Regions from separate parts of the Lysinibacillus sp. UBA5990 genome, predicted to be linked through region 2. Evidence: riboswitches for the same ligand, from Rfam matches in the RefSeq annotation. Region 2 holds a riboswitch; each other region holds the start of a gene.

What was found. Region 2 has a riboswitch for lysine ahead of B3D94_RS06725 (amino acid permease). Riboswitches for the same ligand answer to the same signal wherever they lie in the genome.
Positions count from the first base shown of each region.
Region 1: another riboswitch for lysine. It lies ahead of B3D94_RS08560 (aspartate kinase); the one in region 2 lies ahead of B3D94_RS06725 (amino acid permease).
Region 3: another riboswitch for lysine. It lies ahead of B3D94_RS18770 (transporter substrate-binding domain-containing protein); the one in region 2 lies ahead of B3D94_RS06725 (amino acid permease).

Region 1 is NZ_DJAY01000011.1:226,596-233,380, reverse strand. Features, by position in the region: gene sdhA (succinate dehydrogenase flavoprotein subunit) at 1-1,698, opposite strand, end outside; gene B3D94_RS08570 (succinate dehydrogenase cytochrome b558 subunit) at 1,764-2,372, opposite strand; gene B3D94_RS08565 (YslB family protein) at 2,645-3,079, shown strand; gene B3D94_RS08560 (aspartate kinase) at 3,170-4,396, opposite strand; lysine riboswitch at 4,528-4,706, opposite strand; gene uvrC (excinuclease ABC subunit UvrC) at 4,799-6,589, opposite strand; gene trxA (thioredoxin) at 6,709-6,785, opposite strand, start outside.
Region 2 is NZ_DJAY01000010.1:3,039-9,823, reverse strand. Features, by position in the region: gene B3D94_RS06745 (ABC transporter permease) at 1-326, opposite strand, end outside; gene B3D94_RS06740 (ABC transporter ATP-binding protein) at 319-1,242, opposite strand; gene B3D94_RS06735 (sensor histidine kinase) at 1,379-2,314, opposite strand; gene B3D94_RS06730 (response regulator transcription factor) at 2,320-3,012, opposite strand; gene B3D94_RS06725 (amino acid permease) at 3,176-4,639, opposite strand; lysine riboswitch at 4,721-4,897, opposite strand; gene B3D94_RS06720 (CynX/NimT family MFS transporter) at 5,049-6,281, shown strand; gene B3D94_RS06715 (hypothetical protein) at 6,339-6,785, opposite strand, start outside.
Region 3 is NZ_DJAY01000015.1:1,233,246-1,240,030, forward strand. Features, by position in the region: gene B3D94_RS18760 (2-oxoglutarate dehydrogenase E1 component) at 1-845, shown strand, start outside; gene odhB (2-oxoglutarate dehydrogenase complex dihydrolipoyllysine-residue succinyltransferase) at 937-2,193, shown strand; lysine riboswitch at 2,498-2,684, shown strand; gene B3D94_RS18770 (transporter substrate-binding domain-containing protein) at 2,803-3,660, shown strand; gene B3D94_RS18775 (amino acid ABC transporter permease) at 3,828-4,553, shown strand; gene B3D94_RS18780 (amino acid ABC transporter ATP-binding protein) at 4,565-5,296, shown strand; gene B3D94_RS18785 (DUF6501 family protein) at 5,569-5,766, shown strand; gene B3D94_RS18790 (toxic anion resistance protein) at 5,815-6,785, opposite strand, start outside.

The sequences.
Region 1 (6,785 bases), on a different contig from region 2:
TTCTTGGTACGTGATGATTGGATTACCAGTAGTTGGATCAAACTTCGCCATTGTTGTTTTCAAGAATTGCTCGTCATCACGGTTAGGGAAATCAGGTTTATAGTGCGCACCACGAGATTCATTACGTAATAATGCACCTTTTGTCATTACTTTCGCAAGCACTAACATATTTTTAAGCTGACGTGTAAAGTGTGCGCCTTGATTACTCCATTTTTGCGTATCGTTGATGTTGATGTTGTTCCAACGCTCAGTAAGGTCATCTAGTTTTTTCAATGTATCTTCAAGCTGATCATTGTAACGTACTACAGTCATTGTAGCAGTCATCATTTCACCAAGCTCTTTATGCAGTAAGTAAGCGTTTTCTGTGCCTTCCATTTTCATGATAGCATCCCATTTCGCTTGTTCTTCTGTTACGCGAGCATCGTAAATCTCTTGTGGAATATCTTCTGCATGCTTTTTAAGATGTTTTACATAATCTACTGCGTTTGGTCCTGCAACCATACCGCCATAGATAGCAGATAATAATGAGTTCGCACCAAGACGGTTTGCCCCGTGTTGAGAGTAATCACACTCACCTGCTGCAAATAGACCAGGAATTTCAGTCATTTGGTTGTAGTCAACCCATAATCCACCCATTGAATAGTGAACTGCTGGGAAAATTTTCATAGGTAATTTACGTGGGTCATCTCCTACGAATTTTTCGTAGATTTCGATGATACCACCAAGTTTAACGTCCAACTCATGTGGATCTTTATGAGAAAGATCTAGGTATACCATGTTTTCGCCATTGATACCAAGTTTTTGGTTTACACAAACGTCGAAAATTTCACGTGTTGCAATATCACGTGGCACTAAGTTACCGTAAGCTGGGTATTTTTCTTCTAAGAAGTACCAAGGTTTACCGTCTTTATAAGTCCAAATACGACCACCTTCACCACGAGCTGATTCTGACATTAGACGGTTTTTGTCATCTCCAGGAATCGCTGTAGGGTGAATTTGGATGAACTCACCATTCGCATATGAAGCACCTTGTTGGTAAACGATAGAAGCAGCAGAACCTGTGTTAATAACAGAGTTTGTTGTTTTACCGAAAATAATACCAGGGCCACCAGTCGCCATAATAACAGCGTCTGCACGGAATGATTTAATTTCTTCTGTACGCATATCTTGCGCTACGATACCACGGCACACGCCGTCTTCATCGATAATAACACCAAGGAATTCCCAGTGCTCATATTTATTTACTAAACCAGCTACTTCATGAGAACGAACTTGCTCATCAAGCGCATATAGTAATTGTTGACCAGTTGTTGCACCAGAGAAAGCTGTACGGTGCATTAAAGTACCGCCAAAACGACGGAAATCTAATAATCCTTCTGGTGTACGGTTGAACATAACACCCATACGGTCCATTAAATGGATAATGCCAGGTGCTGCATCACACATACCCTTAACTGGTGGTTGGTTCGCTAAGAAGTCCCCACCATATACTGTATCATCAAAGTGGATCCATGGAGAATCCCCTTCACCTTTTGTATTTACTGCACCATTAATTCCGCCCTGCGCACAAACAGAGTGTGAGCGTTTTACAGGAACTAATGAGAATAAATCAACTTCAGTACCAACTTCAGCTGCTTTAATCGTTGCCATCAGACCGGCAAGACCACCGCCGACAACAATTACTTTGCTTTTCGCCATGATTATTTCTCACTCCTCTTAAAAAATTGCAATGATTGCATGTGCTCTATCGTAGCTCTATTGAATTATACGAAAGCTAAAATAGCAGCCACACCAACTACACTTAGAATTACGAAAATAATGTTTGTTACGTAAGTAGCAATCTTTTGAGACTGAGGAGATTGTACAATACCCCAGCTTACTAGGAATGCCCATAAACCGTTAGATAAGTGGAAAGTTGCTGATAAAATACCAACAATGTAGAATCCAAGCATGAATGGATTAGCAACAATATTCGCCATCATGTCGTAATCAACGTGTGTGCCAAGTGCTTTTTGAATACGAGTTTGGAAAATATGCCATGCAATGAAAATCACTAGGAATACACCAGTGAAACGTTGTAATGAGAACATCCAGTTACGGTATGTGCTGAAACGTCCTGTGTTTGGTGAAGCAGTGAATGCAATGAACACTCCATAAAATGCATGGAACATCAATGGAATATAGATGACAATCCATTCAACTAGGATAAGGAATGGAATCTTTTCCATTACTGCGGTAGCATCGTTATAACTATCTGCCCCGCCTGTTGCTGTAAAGTTAATGAACAGGTGCATCGTTAAAAACAGACCTACTGGAATGATCCCAAGTAGAGAATGTAAGCGACGCCATAAAAACTCTCGATCTTTCGACAAGACTGTTACCCCCCTTAGTACTTAAAATAGCACAACAAAAGAAGTCATCATTTTGTAAATGATACTTCATTGACTGTGTATTTCATCATGGTACAATATTATGACATGTTTATTGTACTCTCAAGAGCTACGAGCGTCAAGGCAACTCGGAGTTTTTCATAGAGCTTATTAAAGAACTAATCTAGTGCATAATGCGTCGTTTTTTCTCGAAAAATCTACCATTACTTTATTAACGTTAAATTATAAGAAAATTCTAAGAAAGAAGGATAACAATGTTAAACACTCCATCTCCTACAATCTCATCCTTTGGTTATGAGATCATTCGCGATCATATTCTATCTTCTGTACTCGGTAAACATGAGGATGATGTCCTTTATTGGGCAGGGAAAGAGCTTGCGCGTAAGTTTCCATGTAAAAGTCAAGACGAACTAATCGCATTTTTCGCAGATGCCTGCTGGGGTACATTAGAGCTAATGAAAGAATCAAAGGACGGACGTATTTTCCAGTTGACAAACGACCCTGAAATATTGCAAATCAAACAACGTAGCTTCAGACTTGAGGCAGGATTTATTGCTGAACAGATTCAGCTAGCTAAAGGCTATTTGACAGAATGCTATGATGAAAAACGTGAAAAGCAAAATTACGTTATGTTTACAGTCAAATGGGACGTGAAGGAACGAATTATGCATACAATTCCAACAGAGTAACAAAAAAGGATTGTCTCCCCATTCAATAAACGGGATGACAATCCTTCCTTTTATTTCGGACAATTACAGAAAATGCTGTTTCTTCTATTATTATATGTAAAGAGCCTGCTCTAAATTAAATTCATCATGCAGTGCATTTGCTGCACGAATCATTTCATCCTGCGGTACTACAACAGACACTTTAATTTCTGAGGTGCTCACCATCTTCACAGGGATATTTTCACGACGTAAACGATCGAACATGCGAGCAGCGACACCTGGATTCGAGACCATACCGGAGCCAACTATTGAAACTTTCGCTAATCCAATTTCGAAATCAGCAAAGCTAAAGCCAAGTGATACTTTACTATCCTCTAAAACACGTAAAGCTTCTGCAAATTCTTCTTTCAAAATCGAAAAGGACACAGTTGGTTTTAATCCATCAATGATTGCTTGAACAATGATATCCACGTTGATGCGATTTTCAGCAAGAGTTGAAAATATATCCGCTAATGAAGCATGTGAATAAGCATCATACCCAATTGTTAAACGAATAACATCTGATTCAAAGGCAACACCACGCACTACTAAATTTTTCTCCATCTCTACTTCCTCCTTCAATAAAGTACCTACTGACTCCACTAAACTAGAGCGTATGATCACTGGCATTTGGAACTTTTTAGCTAACTCCACTGCACGTGGATGAATGATGTGTGATCCTAAATGTGCTATCTCTAACATTTCATCATAGGAAATTTCCTGTAGTTTTTGTGCCTTTACAACAAAGCGTGGATCTGCTGTATACACACCATCAACATTCGTGTAAATGTCTGTCCGCTCAGCATCTAATGCAACAGCAAGTGCAACGGCTGTCGTTTCCGTTCCACCTTTCCCAAGCGTTGTTATATTTTGGTCATTGTCAATGCCTTGATCTCCAGCAATAACGACGATTTGTCCTTGCAGCAAATGCTCATCGATACGGCTAACATCGATATGATTGATCCTTGCATGACTATGCATATGATCCGTGTAAATGCCAGCCTGCCAGCCTGTTAGTGACACCGCATTATAGCCAGCTTCTTGTATTGCAATGGCAAACACGGAGCTGGATAACTGAGAGCATGAAGATACAGCTGCATCTAATTCACGTTTTGACACATCATCCGTGAAATGAAGTACGCTCATTTTCACATCCTGTATCGTTTGTCTCATCGCACCAACTACTACTACCACATCGAAACCTCTATCTCTTTCAGCAATTGCTTTTCGAGCAGCCTCTTGAATTTGTTCGGGCGATGCTAAAGCAGCCCCTCCAAATTTCATCACTATTCTAGACATTTCTTTTGCTCTCCTTCCCAGTCATGTAATTCACCTAAAATAAGGTGTAAAACTGCCTCTAGAAAACTAAAAAGGCAGCCTTCACAAAACGTGAAAGCTGCCTATAACATGTACAATAACAAAACTTGCGCATGTGTGATAGCTCTCCGAAACGTTTAGAATCGACAGTCTTACATTTTTTAAATGCAAAACCAGTACAACAGCGGAAACAACAATGCTGTACTTCGGCAAGCTCCCCTTTCACGCAATGTCTTAGGATTTGTTCATCCTCTTTTGCGCTACTTTTGAATCTTGCACCTCTATCATCACCTTAAAAGTGATTATATTAAATTTTTCCGCCCTCATCTAACAAGTGGGCTGTTAACATTGGATCACAATGTTATTTACAACCTTAGCATATGTCTATTCCTTTGACAATGACTCCTGCTGAAAATAGGCATAAATCTGATTTGCTAAATTAGCTGGCATCCCTGCTTCCTGTAAAGCAAGCTCACTAGCCTCACGTATTTTCTTCACGGAACCAAAGTGTTTCAGTAACTGCTGCTTTCGTTTTGGACCGACACCTTCAATTTGGTCCAACACAGATTGGATAGCATGCTTTTCATGCTGTTGGCGCAAGAAGGTAATCGCAAAACGATGGACTTCATCTTGTATTCGTTGTAATAAATAAAAACCGTCACTTGTGCGTTTTAAAGCAATGACCTCGGGTGGATCACCAAACAATAGCTGGGATGTATTATGCTTGTCATCCTTTGCTAAACCAGCAATAGGTATAACTAGTCCTAGTTCATCCTCTAATACTTCACGGGCAACTTCCATTTGACCTTTACCACCATCAATTAGCACTAAATCTGGTAATGGAAGACCTTCCTTCAAAACACGAATATAGCGTCGACGAATTACCTCTTGCATAGCACCATAATCATCATGCTTGGCTGCTGTACGGGTTTTATATTTGCGATATTCCTTTTTGGCGGGTTTCCCATCAATGAAAACAACCATTGCAGATACGGCGTCTGTTCCATGCATATGACTATTATCAAAAGCTTCAATTCGTAATGGTGTCGTTATGCCCATGGCATCACCAAGTGCCTCGCATGCACCAATAGTACGTTCTTCCTGTCGTTCGATAAGCTGGAATTTAGCGGACACTGCAATTTCAGCATTTTTCGTCGCTAAATCTACCAACTCCTTTTTTTGACCTCTTTTTGGCGTAAGAACTTTGATACCTAATAATTCCGTTAAAATGGCACCATCAATTGCTTGCGGAATAAAAACTTCTTTTGGCTTAATATGTTCTGGTTTTTCATAAAATCGTCCCACAAATGTTAGGAACTCTTCCTCTGCATCTTGATAGATCGGGAAAATAGAAACATCCCGCTCAATCAGCTTACCCTGCCGAACGAAGAAAACCTGAACACACATCCACCCTTTTTCCACAGCATAGCCAAAGACATCGCGGTTAGTAGTGTCACTTGATACTATTTTTTGCTTCTGCATAACCGTATCGATATGGGCAATTTGATCACGAAACTCCTTAGCTCGTTCAAACTCTAAGTTTTCGGCAGCCGCAAGCATTTTTACTTCAAGCTCTTTTTTGACTGCTTCCACACCGCCGTTAAGAAACTTCGTCATATCCTCAATCATTTCCTGGTAAACATGACCCTCAATTTCTTTCACACAAGGTGCTATACATTGACCCATATGATAATACAAACAAACTTTTGAAGGTAGTTGCACACATTTTCTTAATGGATATAAACGGTCCAACAGCTTCTTTGTTTCACTTGCCGCATAGGCATTGGGATACGGTCCAAAATATTTAGCCTTATCCTTTTTTACTTTACGTGTCGTAATTAGACGAGGATGTTTTTCATTCGTAATTTTTAAATATGGATACGTCTTATCATCTGTTAACATGACATTATATTTTGGATCATGCAGTTTGATGAGATTCAGCTCTAAAATGAGTGCTTCAATATTTGATGATGTCACGATATACTCAAAATCTTCTATTTCGCTTACAAGTCTTTGCGTTTTACCTTCATGTGTTCCTGTAAAGTAAGAACGAACACGATTTTTCAGTACCTTCGCTTTACCGACATATATAATTGTCCCCTGTCGATCCTTCATCAAATAGCAGCCAGGCTGGTCTGGTAGAATATCCAGTTTACGCTTGATTAAATCGTTCATTACCTACCTGCCCCCTACGTAAGATTCCCCTCAATGAATCATTTTTTCTTTCTTTATTATATAACGAAAAAAAGCCGAACACATCAATTGATGGTCCGGCTTTTTGTGAACTTCATTCATTACGCATGTTTTGCGATAAATGCTTCTAAAGCTTCTTTCGGTTGGAAGCCTACAGTTTTGTCAACTAATTCTCCAT
Region 2 (6,785 bases):
AGCATGACAATCGCAAGCTTAGCAGCGATTAATTTCTTTCGGCTTACAGGATACATAAAGGCCAATGTGATTGTTTTAAACTTATATTCTCCGATAATCAGTTTAGCTATTAATGTAGCTGCAAAAATAATAAATACGGCTCTGACAAATGAATCGATGACACTTAAAGCCATTTCATAATTTGCAATATCAACTTCCCCTTCTACTTTAGAAATAAATAAAATCATAAACATAAATCCTAAAATAATAAAGTTAGCAAACATAGCACTTTTAAAATAGGAGCCTAAATGATATTTTTTCATTTCCAAACGCATTAAATTAAGCATGAACAATCCCTCCATTTATTAGCTTAAGGAAGTAATCCTCTAATGTGCTAGTTTTTTTGCTAATCTCCTCTATTTCAATATCATGTTCAATCAATGTTTTTGTTAGAACCTTTTGGGATACTGTCAAATCATAAATTCGTATAGAATTGTCATCCATCAGTTTGAAATTAGCCATTTTCAATTCACTTTCTAAAATAAAGGCTGCCTTCTTACCATCGTTTACGATCACTTCAATAAAGTCGGCTTGATTACGATTAATCGTATCCATCGTTACTTCAGTAATGAGCCTACCTTCCTTGATGACACCTATCGTATCGGCCAATTGTTCAATTTCCCCTAATATATGACTAGAGATAATGATCGTAATGCCATACTCCGTACAGAGCATTTTAAAAAGCTCTCTCAACTCTTTAATCCCAATGGGATCTAGTCCATTAATTGGCTCATCTAAAATTAGGAGCTCTGGCTTTGTAATAATAGCGCGTGCAATACCTAGTCTCTGTTTCATCCCTAGTGAGAAATCTTTTACCCGTTTCTCCTCTGCATTTGTTAATTTTACAAGGTTAAGTACATGGGCAATTTCCTGCTTATTGTAATAGCCCATATATTCGCAATGCAGTTCTAAGGTTTCCCTAGCCGTTAATTTTTCATAGAAAATAGGATATTCAATAATCGTTCCCATTCTTTTTAATATTTCATACGAACGATCGGTCAACCTCTCACCAAATATTTCAACATCTCCACTTGTTGGCTTTGTCAGATTCGTTAGCATCTTCATAACTGTCGTTTTACCCGCTCCATTAGGGCCTAAAAAGCCATAAATCTCTCCCTTCTTCACGTTCATATTGACAGCAGAAACCACTTCTTTTCCTTCGTACACTTTCGTAAGCTGGTTTGTTTTCACAATATATGTCATGTCAATCTCTCCCTCAAATGTGGCTATTGTCATTATAAAAAATGAAACTCTCTAATTTATTACTGGATTCTTACAAATTCCTTAAGAGCATAAGAAAAGCCTGTAAAGCACAATAAAAGCTCTACAAGCTGTGATTTCAATACATCATTCGTTTTAATGCAATGGTAAAAATGGTCTTTTTATAGGGAATACTTGATAATTGGATGGAACCGTCCATCATTTCCACTAATCGCTTTGTAATCGTTAAACCTAGGCCACTCCCCTGGAAGGATTTATTGCGAGAGTCCTCTAGCGTATACATTCTCTCAAAAACACTATCAATATGGTATTCATCGATTCCTTTACCACAATCCCATACGTCTATAAAAATATTTGTTTCATCATTTCTTACAGTTAAACCAATTACATTACCATCCGCTCCATAGGCAAGAGCATTGGATAAAAGATTGTTGAGAACCCTATCTAACGCTTCTTCATTACCAAGGGCATACATAGGTGTTTCAGGGATTGTAATAGTAATATTTAGTCCCATGGACGTGACCATATCGTAAAATGATAATATATTTTTACGGCTAATTTCACAGACATTGATTTTAGTAATTGGATAATCTGTATCCCCTGCCTCTAATTTGGCAAGATCGAAAAATGTATGAATAATTTTTAATACTTCTAATGTTTTAGCATGTACACCCGCTAATAGTCTTTGACGCTCCTCTTCACTAGCTGAACCTTGAAGCTGAAGCATTTCAATATAGCCTAACACAACCGTTAAGGGCGTTTTTAAATCATGTGAAATATTGGCCAGCATTTTTTTCATAGAATCTTCCATTTTGCGATGGGTCGCCTGAACTTTTTGGTGATGGTCCAGCCAAGCGTTTATCGAAATAAGTAGCTGTTGAATTTGTGAATTGCTCGTAGTTACCAAAATCTTTTCGTTACTTTTTTCTTGAACAATGGCTTGGAGTTTTTCATTCATATATTGGATCGTCTGATTTTGTTCTTTTTTTGCTTTCCATTGAAAAATAACTATTCCTATAAGCACCACAATTATGATTAATAGAATGATTATCATATCTGTTATCCTTCAAACTTATAGCCAATTCCCCACAGCGTCTTAATATACTGGGGGTTGGATGGATCATCTTCAATTTTTTCGCGTAGCCTTCGAATATGTACATTAATAATATTTTCATCACCATAATATGCTTCTTGCCATATTAGCTGATAAATTTGCTCTTTCGTAAAAACTCGGTTACGGTTTGTTACAAATAGCTTTAAGATGGCAAATTCCTTTGATGTTAGCTTCACTTCTTGTCCATTTTTATTTATTGAGAAATTAACAATATCTATCTTTAAATGGCCTATAACTATTACATCTTGTTTGTGATCTATTTGTCCAGCGTATTTCGTAGCTCTTCTAATAACGGCCTTTACGCGAGCTGAGAATTCCAGCATAGAAAATGGCTTAGCAATATAATCGTCTGCCCCTAATCCCAACCCAAGCGCTTTATCTACATCACTATCCTTTGCGGACATAATGATGATCGGAAGTGCTGCCTGTTCTCGGATTACTTTTAAAACTTCCAATCCATTAAGCTTAGGAATCATAATATCTAGGATGACTAAATCAAAAGTTTGATGTAAACAATATTGTAATGCCTCTTCTCCATTATTTGCAGTGGTGACATCGAAACCTTCCAATATTAAAAAATTCGCTACCATTTCGCGAATAGCCTCATCATCTTCCACTAGTAAAATATGTTTTTGCATTTACATGCACCTCTCTCTACTAGAAAGTCAAAAATCACACTTCCATATCTATAGTATATTACCATATATATGATGTTAATTTAGTATTAATTTTAAAGGTCTCTATATAAAAAAAGCTGTCCCATCAACCATCACACAATGGTTTATAGAACAGCTTTTCTGTTTAATTTTCCACTTTTAAATCACAATCTTTAAGAGGAAGCATTTTTGTTTTATGTTTAATTTTGTACCCCAGCCATAGCAACAGGAACAATGGAATACCAATATAGGAAACAAGGATACCATACCAATCGATTGTACCCCCGATAAATGCTGTGTAATTCTGTCCAATTACGACAATCATACAAATAGTAAAGGCGAATAGTGGACCGAATGGGTATAGCTTTGCTTTATACGGTAATAGCTTTGGATCTAAACCCTGCGCCTCGAAAGCACGACGGAAACGATAATGACTAAATGCAATACCTAGCCAAGCAATAAACCCTGACATCCCCGAGGCATTTAAAAGCCAAATATAAACAACCCCATCACCAAAGAATGACGCTAAAAACGCTACACAGCCTACAGCTAACGTTGCGATCAATGCATAAATCGGAATACCTCGACGACTTAACTTTGCAAAAAATTTAGGAGCATGACCATCCACTGCTAATTGCCATAGCATACGTGAAGATGCATACAGTCCAGAATTTCCTGCTGATAGCATAGCCGTTAAAATAATGGCATTCATTAAGGAAGCAGCAAAAGCAATGCCTAAACGATCAAACACCAGCGTAAATGGAGATACAGCGATATCCTCCGATAATAAGCGCTCATCTGTGAATGGAATCAACATCCCTATAGCAGCAATAGCTAAAATATAAAATAAAATAATACGCCAAAACACCGATTTTACTGCCTTCGGTATATTTTTTCCTGGATCATCTGTTTCCCCTGCTGTAACCCCCAGTAACTCTGTTCCTTGGAATGAAAATCCTGCTGCAAGGAAAATACCAAATGTAGCAAGGAAGCCACCATGGAATGGTCCATCACTAATAAAGAAATTTGTAAAACCTACAGGTGCCTGTCCACCTAAAATACCAAAAATCATTAATATGCTAATAATAATAAATACAATGACCGTAGCCACTTTAATCATCGCAAACCAATATTCACTTTCACCATAGCTCTTTACAGACAATAAATTAAATGTCAGTACAATTACAATAAATAATACTGTCCAAAGTGCTGATGAGCTATCTGGGAACCAATATTTCATAATTAATGACACTGCCGCAATTTCTGCTGCAATCGTAATTGCCCAGTTATACCAATAGTTCCAGCCAAGTGCAAAGCCTAAAGCTGGATCTACAAATTTTGTCGCATACGTACTAAAAGAACCCGAGGACGGCATATATGCAGCCATTTCACCTAAACTTGTCATTAAGAAATATACCATAATACCGATTAACGCATAGGCAAGCAATGCGCCTCCCGGTCCTGCTTGTGCAATGGCGCCACCACTGGCTAGAAATAGCCCTGTACCAATTGTACCGCCTAAAGAAATCATTGTGATATGACGGCTTTTTAATTCTTTTTTCAGCTTCGGTGCTTTATGGCCGAGCTGATTTACTTTTATTTCACTCACGATATAGCTTCCTTCCTATTTATGAGGCAAAAAAATGCCATCACATGAACAATGTGATGGCTAAGTTAATCTCAGTTTTTCCTAAACGATAGCTCAACACGTTGTACAAACGTGACAGTTCTGTTCCTTTCGGAGACAGCCCCAGCATGAGGTTTTCAAGTCCCCTCACACTTCGGCAATATTTCCTTTCAGCTAATCTCTTCAATGCTTGTCATTTCAATTAGCTTACTTATAAATATCGCGACCTCTACCTCAATACAAACATGAGGCATATAATTATTAAATTTATGATGCTTACTATACTAACATAAGACCTAAGACATTTCAATATAACCATTAATGTTTTGTATTTTGTGAATTTTCCACTATTTTTAATAGTGTGATAAAGTGTTATAGTAGTTCAATTAGAATGGTTATAACAGGGGGAATTATTTTGACTTTACATGATCATTCCGCCAGCTACCCGAGCAGAAAAATTAGCTGGAAGGGAACAACCTTATTATTAGTTTTTGGAATAATATTTATAGCGTCTACATTACGAATGCCACTAACTGTTGTGGGTCCAATTGTATCCTTTATCCGTGACGATCTTGGTATTTCCAATGTTCTAGCCGGTTTTTTGACAACTATTCCATTGCTTGCTTTTGCCATTATATCACCGTTCGCACCAGTTGTAGCACGAAAACTTGGGCTTGAGCTAACCTTATTTTTATCCACTATTTTATTGGCCTTAGGAATTGTACTACGCTCCCTTGGTACAACAGGGTTACTTGTATTTGGCACAGTGCTCATTGGCGTAGCCATATCATTTGGAAATGTGTTGATTCCAGGTTTATTAAAATTAAAATTTCCATACCATGTAGGGTTACTAATGGCATTTTTTACTATGTCTATGAACTTAACGGCTGGACTTGGAGCAGGTATTAGTTATCCAATAGCTAATTCTTCTCTAGGTTGGCAAGGAGCATTGGCTGTAGCGCTTATATTAGTCGTATTAACGATTTTAATTTGGATACCTCAATTGAAATTGAATAAGCCAGAACCAGCTACTATGGCCAAGAAAACAGGTAAACCCCTTTGGAAATCACCTGTTACATGGGCAGTAACCGGTGCAATGGGCTTACAATCTTTATTATTTTATACGACAGCAGCTTGGATTCCTGAAATTTATATTGCGCAGGGATTGGCTCCTGATAAAGCTGGTTGGATGTTTTCCATTATGCAATTCTCACAAGTCCCCATGGCATTGGCTGTCCCCATTATTGCTGGTAAAATGGCTTCACAAAGACCACTTGTCTTTATGTTTACATCGTTCTATTTAGTAGGATTTGTCGGCGTTGTAATGGAATGGACAACGTTGGGGATATTATGGATGATCCTTCTAGGTTTAGCAGGTGGAGCTTCATTCGCATTAGCAATGATGTTCTTTACACTCCGTACGCGTACAGCATTTGAAGCCGCTGATCTATCAGGGTTTGCACAATCATTGGGCTATTTATTCGCTGCCATTGGGCCGATTCTATTCGGATACCTCCATGATTTATTTGGTGGTTGGAATATTACAGGTTGGCTCTTTGTTGTTGTAGCTATGACACTCTTCTTATGTTCCATGCGAGCTTCTAAAGATGAATATGTCTATTAAATTTAAGCAGATTGGGAAGCTGAGCCCATCTGCTTTATCTATATAACATTTCTTTTTTTAATGTTTTAGTAAGGCTAGCAGTTCCTTAATTTCCTCTGTTGTGCTCTTGGTACGTGCCTTAATAGCAGTAAAAACAGGGATTGCCTCTTGAAGGAGTAAAAAACTAAAATAATAATAGCCTAAAAAAGCTTCTGGTTCATAGCCTCTAGGTGTATCTTCCTCCCATTCAAGCTCATCATCCTCTTCATTTTCCACCCATAAATATCTCTTATCCAAAAGCTCCTGCATCGTTGAAACGTTATATGTTGAATCTTGATAATTTTCAGTTATCGCATGTGCCACAGCTAAATAAAGCTCTATTTCTGCTAAGGAGACTTCCTCTACATTTTTACTTGAGAGCTTTTTTAAAAGAATAAGTACAACCCATGGCGTCACCTGCCAAAGTGTTCCTTGATGTTCAATTAGTTCAGTCAGCTCTTGATATTGTTTCTGTTCAATTAGACG
Region 3 (6,785 bases), on a different contig from region 2:
AAGCAGGGGTAGTTGGCTTTGAATATGGTTACAACCTAGAAAACGGCCATGTATTAACAGTTTGGGAAGCACAATTTGGTGACTTCGCGAATATGGCACAGGTAATGTTTGATAACTTCATTTCAGGGGCACGCTCTAAATGGGGTCAAAAATCTGGCATGGTGATTCTATTACCACATGGTTATGAAGGCCAAGGTCCAGAGCACTCTTCAAGCCGTATGGAACGTTATTTACAAATGTCAGCAGAAAATAACTGGTTTGTAGCAAACTGTTCAAATGCAGGTAACTACTACCACTTATTACGCCGTCAAGCAGCGTTATTAGGCACTGAGGGTGTACGTCCACTTGTGGTTGTATCACCAAAATCATTATTGCGTCACCCATTAGCAGCAGCTAATGCTGAGCAATTAGCAGATGGTTCATTCCAAGAAGTGATTGAACAACCTGGCTTAGGTACAAAAACAGAAGCTGTAGAGCGTATTGTATTAGGTACTGGTAAAGTGATGATCGATTTAGCAGATCGCGTGAAAGATGGAGAAGGTTTCGATCACGTACACATTGTTCGTGTAGAACAACTTTACCCATTCCCAAAAGAGCAAGTTGCTGGTATTATTGCTAAGTATCCTAATGTAAAAGAAATCGTATGGGTACAAGAAGAACCTAAAAACCAAGGCTCATGGAATTATGCACTAGAAACATTATATGAACTTGCAGAAGGTAAAAAGCTTCGCTATGTAGGTCGTCCTGCAATGAGCTCAACTTCTGAAGGGGATGCAGATTCTCATAAAGCAGCTCAATCATCACTTATTGAAGAAGCAGTTGCTGAGCCAGTAAAGGTTAAATAATAACATATAAATATTGATAGCTGGGCTACTTGCCCATAAGCAGTAGCCCTTTTATGTGCGTCATGCACGTTAATCAAAGGAGGAAATGAAAGTGGCTGAAATTAAAGTCCCTGAATTAGCAGAATCGATTACAGAAGGTAGTATCGCACAGTGGGTTAAAAAAGTGGGCGATCGCGTTGAAAAAGGTGAATTCATCGTTGAACTTGAAACAGATAAAGTAAACGCTGAAATCATTTCTGAAGAAGCAGGTGTATTAACACAAATTTTAGCTGAAGAAGGCGATACTGTACTAGTTGGTCAAGTTATTGCTATCGTAGAAGCAGGCGAAGGCGCAGCAGCTGCACCAGCAGCGGCGGCACCAGCTGAAGCAGCTCCAGCTCCAGCAGCGCCACAAGCGGCTCCTACAGCACCAGTTGCAGCAGCTCCTGTAGTAGAAGAAACTTCTGGTGAGCGTGTGATCGCATCTCCAGCGGCACGTCGACTTGCACGTGAAAAAGGCATCGATCTTGCAGCGGTATCTCCAGTAGATCCACAAGGCCGTGTTCGTGTACAAGATGTATCAGCACATGGTACAGCACCAGCAGTAGCAGCACCTACACCAGTAGCAACTACAGGTGGCCCAGTTGTATTCACACCAGCAGCTAATTCTGACCGAGTAACAATTGAAAAAATGAGCCGTCGTCGTCAAACAATTGCAAAACGTTTATTAGAAGTTAAACAATCAACAGCAATGTTAACAACATTCAACGAAATTGACATGACAAACATCATGGCACTTCGTAAACGTAAACAAGAAGAGTTTGTTAAAGCAAACGACATCAAACTTGGTTTCATGTCATTCTTCACAAAAGCTGTTGTTGCAGCACTGAAAAAATACCCATATGTAAACGCTCAAATCGTTGGCGATGAATTACATTTAAATAACTTCTTTGATATCGGTATTGCAGTATCAACTGAAGAAGGTTTAGTAGTACCAGTTGTACGCGATGCAAACAGCAAAAACTTCGCAGAAATCGAAAAAGATATCGCTAGCTTAGCGACTAAAGCTCGTGAGAAAAAACTAGGATTAAATGACATGGCTGGTGGATCATTCACAATCACAAACGGTGGTGTATTCGGTTCATTAATGTCAACACCAATTATGAACGGTACTCAAGCTGGTATTTTAGGTATGCACTCAATTGTTAACCGCCCAGTTGCGGTAAATGGTGAAGTTCAAATCCGTCCAATGATGTATGTAGCACTTTCTTACGATCACCGTATTATTGATGGAAAAGATTCTGTAGGATTCTTAAAAACAGTTAAAGAATTAATCGAAAATCCTGAAGATTTATTATTAAATTCATAATTCCTTTAAACCCTGTAAACTTTGTTTTACAGGGTTTTTTTCTTGGTTTTCTGTATCACTAAAGTCTTTAGTGATTTTGAAAATCCGAACCTATCTACTTAGTATAAAAATAATTGATAGTAAAATTTTGCTTTTTATCAGCGGATATATTGACAAAAATACATAGATTATTAATGGATAGGCCAAGCATAATACCCTAATATTGTCATTAGTCAGAAAAATGATAAAACTCTCTTGACGTACATACTAGTTTTATAGTAGTATCTAAATATCAATTAAATAAACAAACCTCACTAACATATAACAGTGAGGTAGAGGCGCGGTATTTATTAGTTCATTGTTGAGTACAAGCAAACAAAGACGCAATGAAGAAGGAAATATCGCCGAAGTATAAAAGGAGCTCGTACTTTTATGCTGGGTCTGCAGTGAATAAGTGCAGGACTGTCCTAGTAAATTCAATTCCAGGTTTACTAGGTTGTGCTATCTCGGAAACATGGAATAATAGTGAGGATTTGGGCAACTGTCATAAAAGGTAAGACCTAAGTTCACAAAACTTAGGTCTTTTTTCGTACAGTTGTCTTATTTTTTTACAGAAAAGGGGAGTTTTTCATGAAAAGAAAATGGTTGTTAGTAATGATTTCTATCATGACGGCAATTGTGCTAGCTGCATGTGGCACTAGTGACAAAAAAGAGGGCAGTTCAGGTGATGCTGGCGCAGATAAAGAAGAAAGCGGCGGTGAATTCCGAATTGGAATGGAGGCTGGCTACCCACCATTCAACTGGACACAGCAAAATGATGCAAATGGTGCAGTGAAAATTGCAGATAACGCAGAGTATGCAGGCGGCTATGATGTACAAATGGCGAAAAAAATTGCTGAAGGTTTAGGTAAGAAATTAGTGATCGTTAAATTGGAATGGGACGGCTTAGTACCAGCGCTACAATCTAATAAAATTGATGCGATCATCGCGGGAATGTCGCCAACAGAAGAACGTAAGAAAACAATTGATTTTACTGAAAACTACTATACTTCTGATTTTGTCATGGTTATTAAAAAAGGCAGTAAATATGAAGGCGTTAAATCGATTCAAGATTTCTCTGGCGCAAAAATTACATCACAACTTAATACATCCAACTACAATGTGATTGACCAAATTAAAGGTGTCAATAAACAAACAGCAATGGAAAGCTTCCCAGCTATGCGTGTAGCTTTAGAGGCAGGTAAAATTGATGGCTATGTTGCAGAACGTCCAGAAGGTATTTCCGCAGCTGCTGCCAACGATAAATTCACATACGTAGCATTCGAAGAGGGCTTCGATACAGATCTTTCAAATACGTCAATTGCTGTAGGCTTACGTAAAGACGATGCGAATCTTGATAAAATCAATGAAATCCTAAAAGGTATTTCTGAAGATGATCGTCAAGCGATAATGGAAGAAGCTATCTCTCAGCAACCAGCAGCACAATAAAAAATGGCACGGACTAGTGGCTAGTCCGTGCACTATCATTTCATCATTATTAAAATGAGAACCTCTCTACATAATGATAATGTCCTAGCGAAATAAAACATAGACTAGTAAAAAGAGCTAAGGCACGAAAAGATAGCAAGCAACATGAAATTGTTAGGAGGAACATCATGAGTCTTGAATGGATACTTTCAATTATTGAAAACAACTGGCAAATGTTTTTACGAGGTGCGTATTATACGTTACTGATTTCAACTATAAGTACAATTATTGGTGCATTTATCGGATTTTTCATCGGAATTATGCATACGATTCCAGTTCGTAAAAAAGGTGTGAAATTTTATAGCTTAAAGCTTATTAATTTTATACTCACATGCTATGTTGAATTTTTCCGTGGTACACCAATGATTGTACAGGCAATGGTTGTCTACTATGGATTAGATATTGCATTTGGCATAGACATGCACTTTATTACAGCGGGGATTTTAGTTGTTTCGCTTAATACAGGTGCCTATATGGCAGAAATTGTTCGCGGTGGTATTGTGTCGATTGATAATGGTCAATATGAGGCAGCATCAGCTATCGGTATGAATCACTTCCAGATCATGCTTCACGTAGTTTTACCACAAGTAGCGCGTAACGTACTACCTGCGACAGGCAACCAATTAATTATGAATATTAAAGATACAGCCGTATTAAACGTTATCGGAGTAACTGAATTATTCTTCCAAACAAAATCTATCTCCGGTAACAACTTCCGTTATTTTGAATCATTCTTTGTAGCTTGTATTCTTTATTTCATCATGACATTTACTGCATCACGTATCCTGCTATATGTTGAAAAACGTTTAGATGGACCAGATGCCTATCAAAAAGAACAAAAAGAAGCAATATAGGGGGCGCACAAATGGCAGTCATTAAAATTGAGCATTTAAGTAAATCATTTGGACGTAACCAAGTGTTAAAGGATGTTAATTTTCAAGTGGAAAAAGGGGAAGTCGTATGTTTAATTGGCTCCTCTGGTTCAGGTAAATCCACTTTACTTCGTTGCATTAATTTATTAGAAATACCAAGTGGTGGGCAAATTATTTATCAAGGGGAAGACATCCTAGACGAAAAACACAATATCCAAGAATATCGAACACATCTAGGAATGGTATTCCAGCAATTCAATTTATTTAACAACCATAATGTTTTAAATAATTGTACAGTGGGTCAAATAAAAGTTTTAAAACGCTCGAAGAAGGAAGCTGAGGAAACGGCGCTTAAATATTTAAAAATCGTTGGTATGGATCAATATGTAAACGCAAAGCCTCGACAACTTTCAGGGGGGCAAAAACAACGCGTAGCCATTGCCCGAGCATTATCCATGAATCCAAAAGTGATGCTTTTTGATGAACCTACATCAGCACTAGACCCGGAGATGGTAGGAGAGGTACTCAAAGTCATGCGTCAATTGGCCGATGCAGGCAATACGATGCTAATTGTGACGCATGAGATGGAATTTGCCAAAGAGGTAGCAGATCGCGTAGTCTTTATGGATAAAGGTGTAATTGTTGAAGAGGGCCCACCATCACAAGTATTAATAAACCCGCAACATGATCGTACGAAAGAGTTTTTAAAACGAACATTAAAGTAATAGCAACAAATGAAAAAGTGAGTCCTAATTTAAGGACTCACTTACTTTCTAGAATTCCACTCTGCATAAAGGACAAAGCAGATTACAAATGCTATTGCAATAATAAAAAACCATTGCGGTACTCCGCCAAAGCTCATTATAACACCTCAAATGTAAAATTATTTTTGGTTAGATTAGGGATTGTATTTCTTTTTTCTCCACAAAAGCCTAAAAATATTATAAAATAAGCATTAGACATTAGCTTTATGCTAGTAAAGAGAGGTAGAGAAAATATGTTACATTTAAAATGGAAAGATGCGCCAACATTACGAACAGTGACTTGCAAACATACCAATGCATCAAAATACTTAGTATCGAACGTTTTAACAGTAGGAAAAGACTATGAAGTGAAAAATGAAACAGAAGAGTTCATTTTTATCATCGATAACACTGGCAACGTCGGTGGCTACTATAAAGATTATTTTGCATAAAAAGAAGACAGGGTGGTTCAGGCAATTTGCTGAGCCACCCTTTTTTCATTAGTCCCTCTGATAGCCTTTTATATCCGTCGCATCTTGCAACTGTTGTTTTTCTTGTTCAGTCGCCGTATGTAAGGCGAAGACATCTTTTATAGCTGTTTGTAGCTCATGTTGTGTTTCCTTGAATTTCGATACTTGCTGTTCAAATGAAGGCCTTGCAAAACGATCCTGTGTCTGTGATAATCTTTCCTCCAGCTGTGCATAGTGATGATCCATATGCATGGAAAGCATCATCGCCAATTGATTTTTCCATAAAGGAATTAGTGTTACAATGGAAAATTCAATTTTTTCAGCTAATGTTTGATTCGCTTGCTGTATCATACGAATTTGTGGTGCCGTTTGAAGGGCTACTTGTTGAGAAACCTGTAAATCATAAATGCGTTGATCTAGCCTCTCAATTTGTGCCGCGAAATCATTTAGCTGTTGTATGGCAAGCGGCTGTTTATTTGCTTGGACACTTGTTATTTTTGTAGGAAGCTCCACTTCAATGGCTTGCTGTTTTTTCATTTGACCAGCTGCAATCGCAGTAGCTAATTCCTCGAAAAACCCTCGATTATGTGTATAAAGTGCTTCTAAATTTTCTACATCACGAATTAGTTGGAGCTGGGCACGTTCCAATTGGACCCCAATACGTTCCACCTGAATACTAATACGCTCAAATTCTGTTAGCGTTTGTTTCACAGTAGGCTCTGTTTTACTACCAAATATTTTATTGAAAAAGGTTTGCTTTTTCGGTTCTAAAGCTGTCGGGTCTACACGATCTAAAGTATGCATTAAGGAATCCAGCATTTGACCGATTTTGGTCACGTCTTTTTGCTTCACCTGCGCTAACATCCGATCTGCAAACTGGGATAGGGAACGCTGTGAATCTTGCCCTAAGGACAGCAAAGATTCAAAATCAGTTAAATCAATTTGGCTAGCATAAAGTAAGGCTCGACTTTGCGCAAGAGGCGATAGCGTTTCGTACGTCG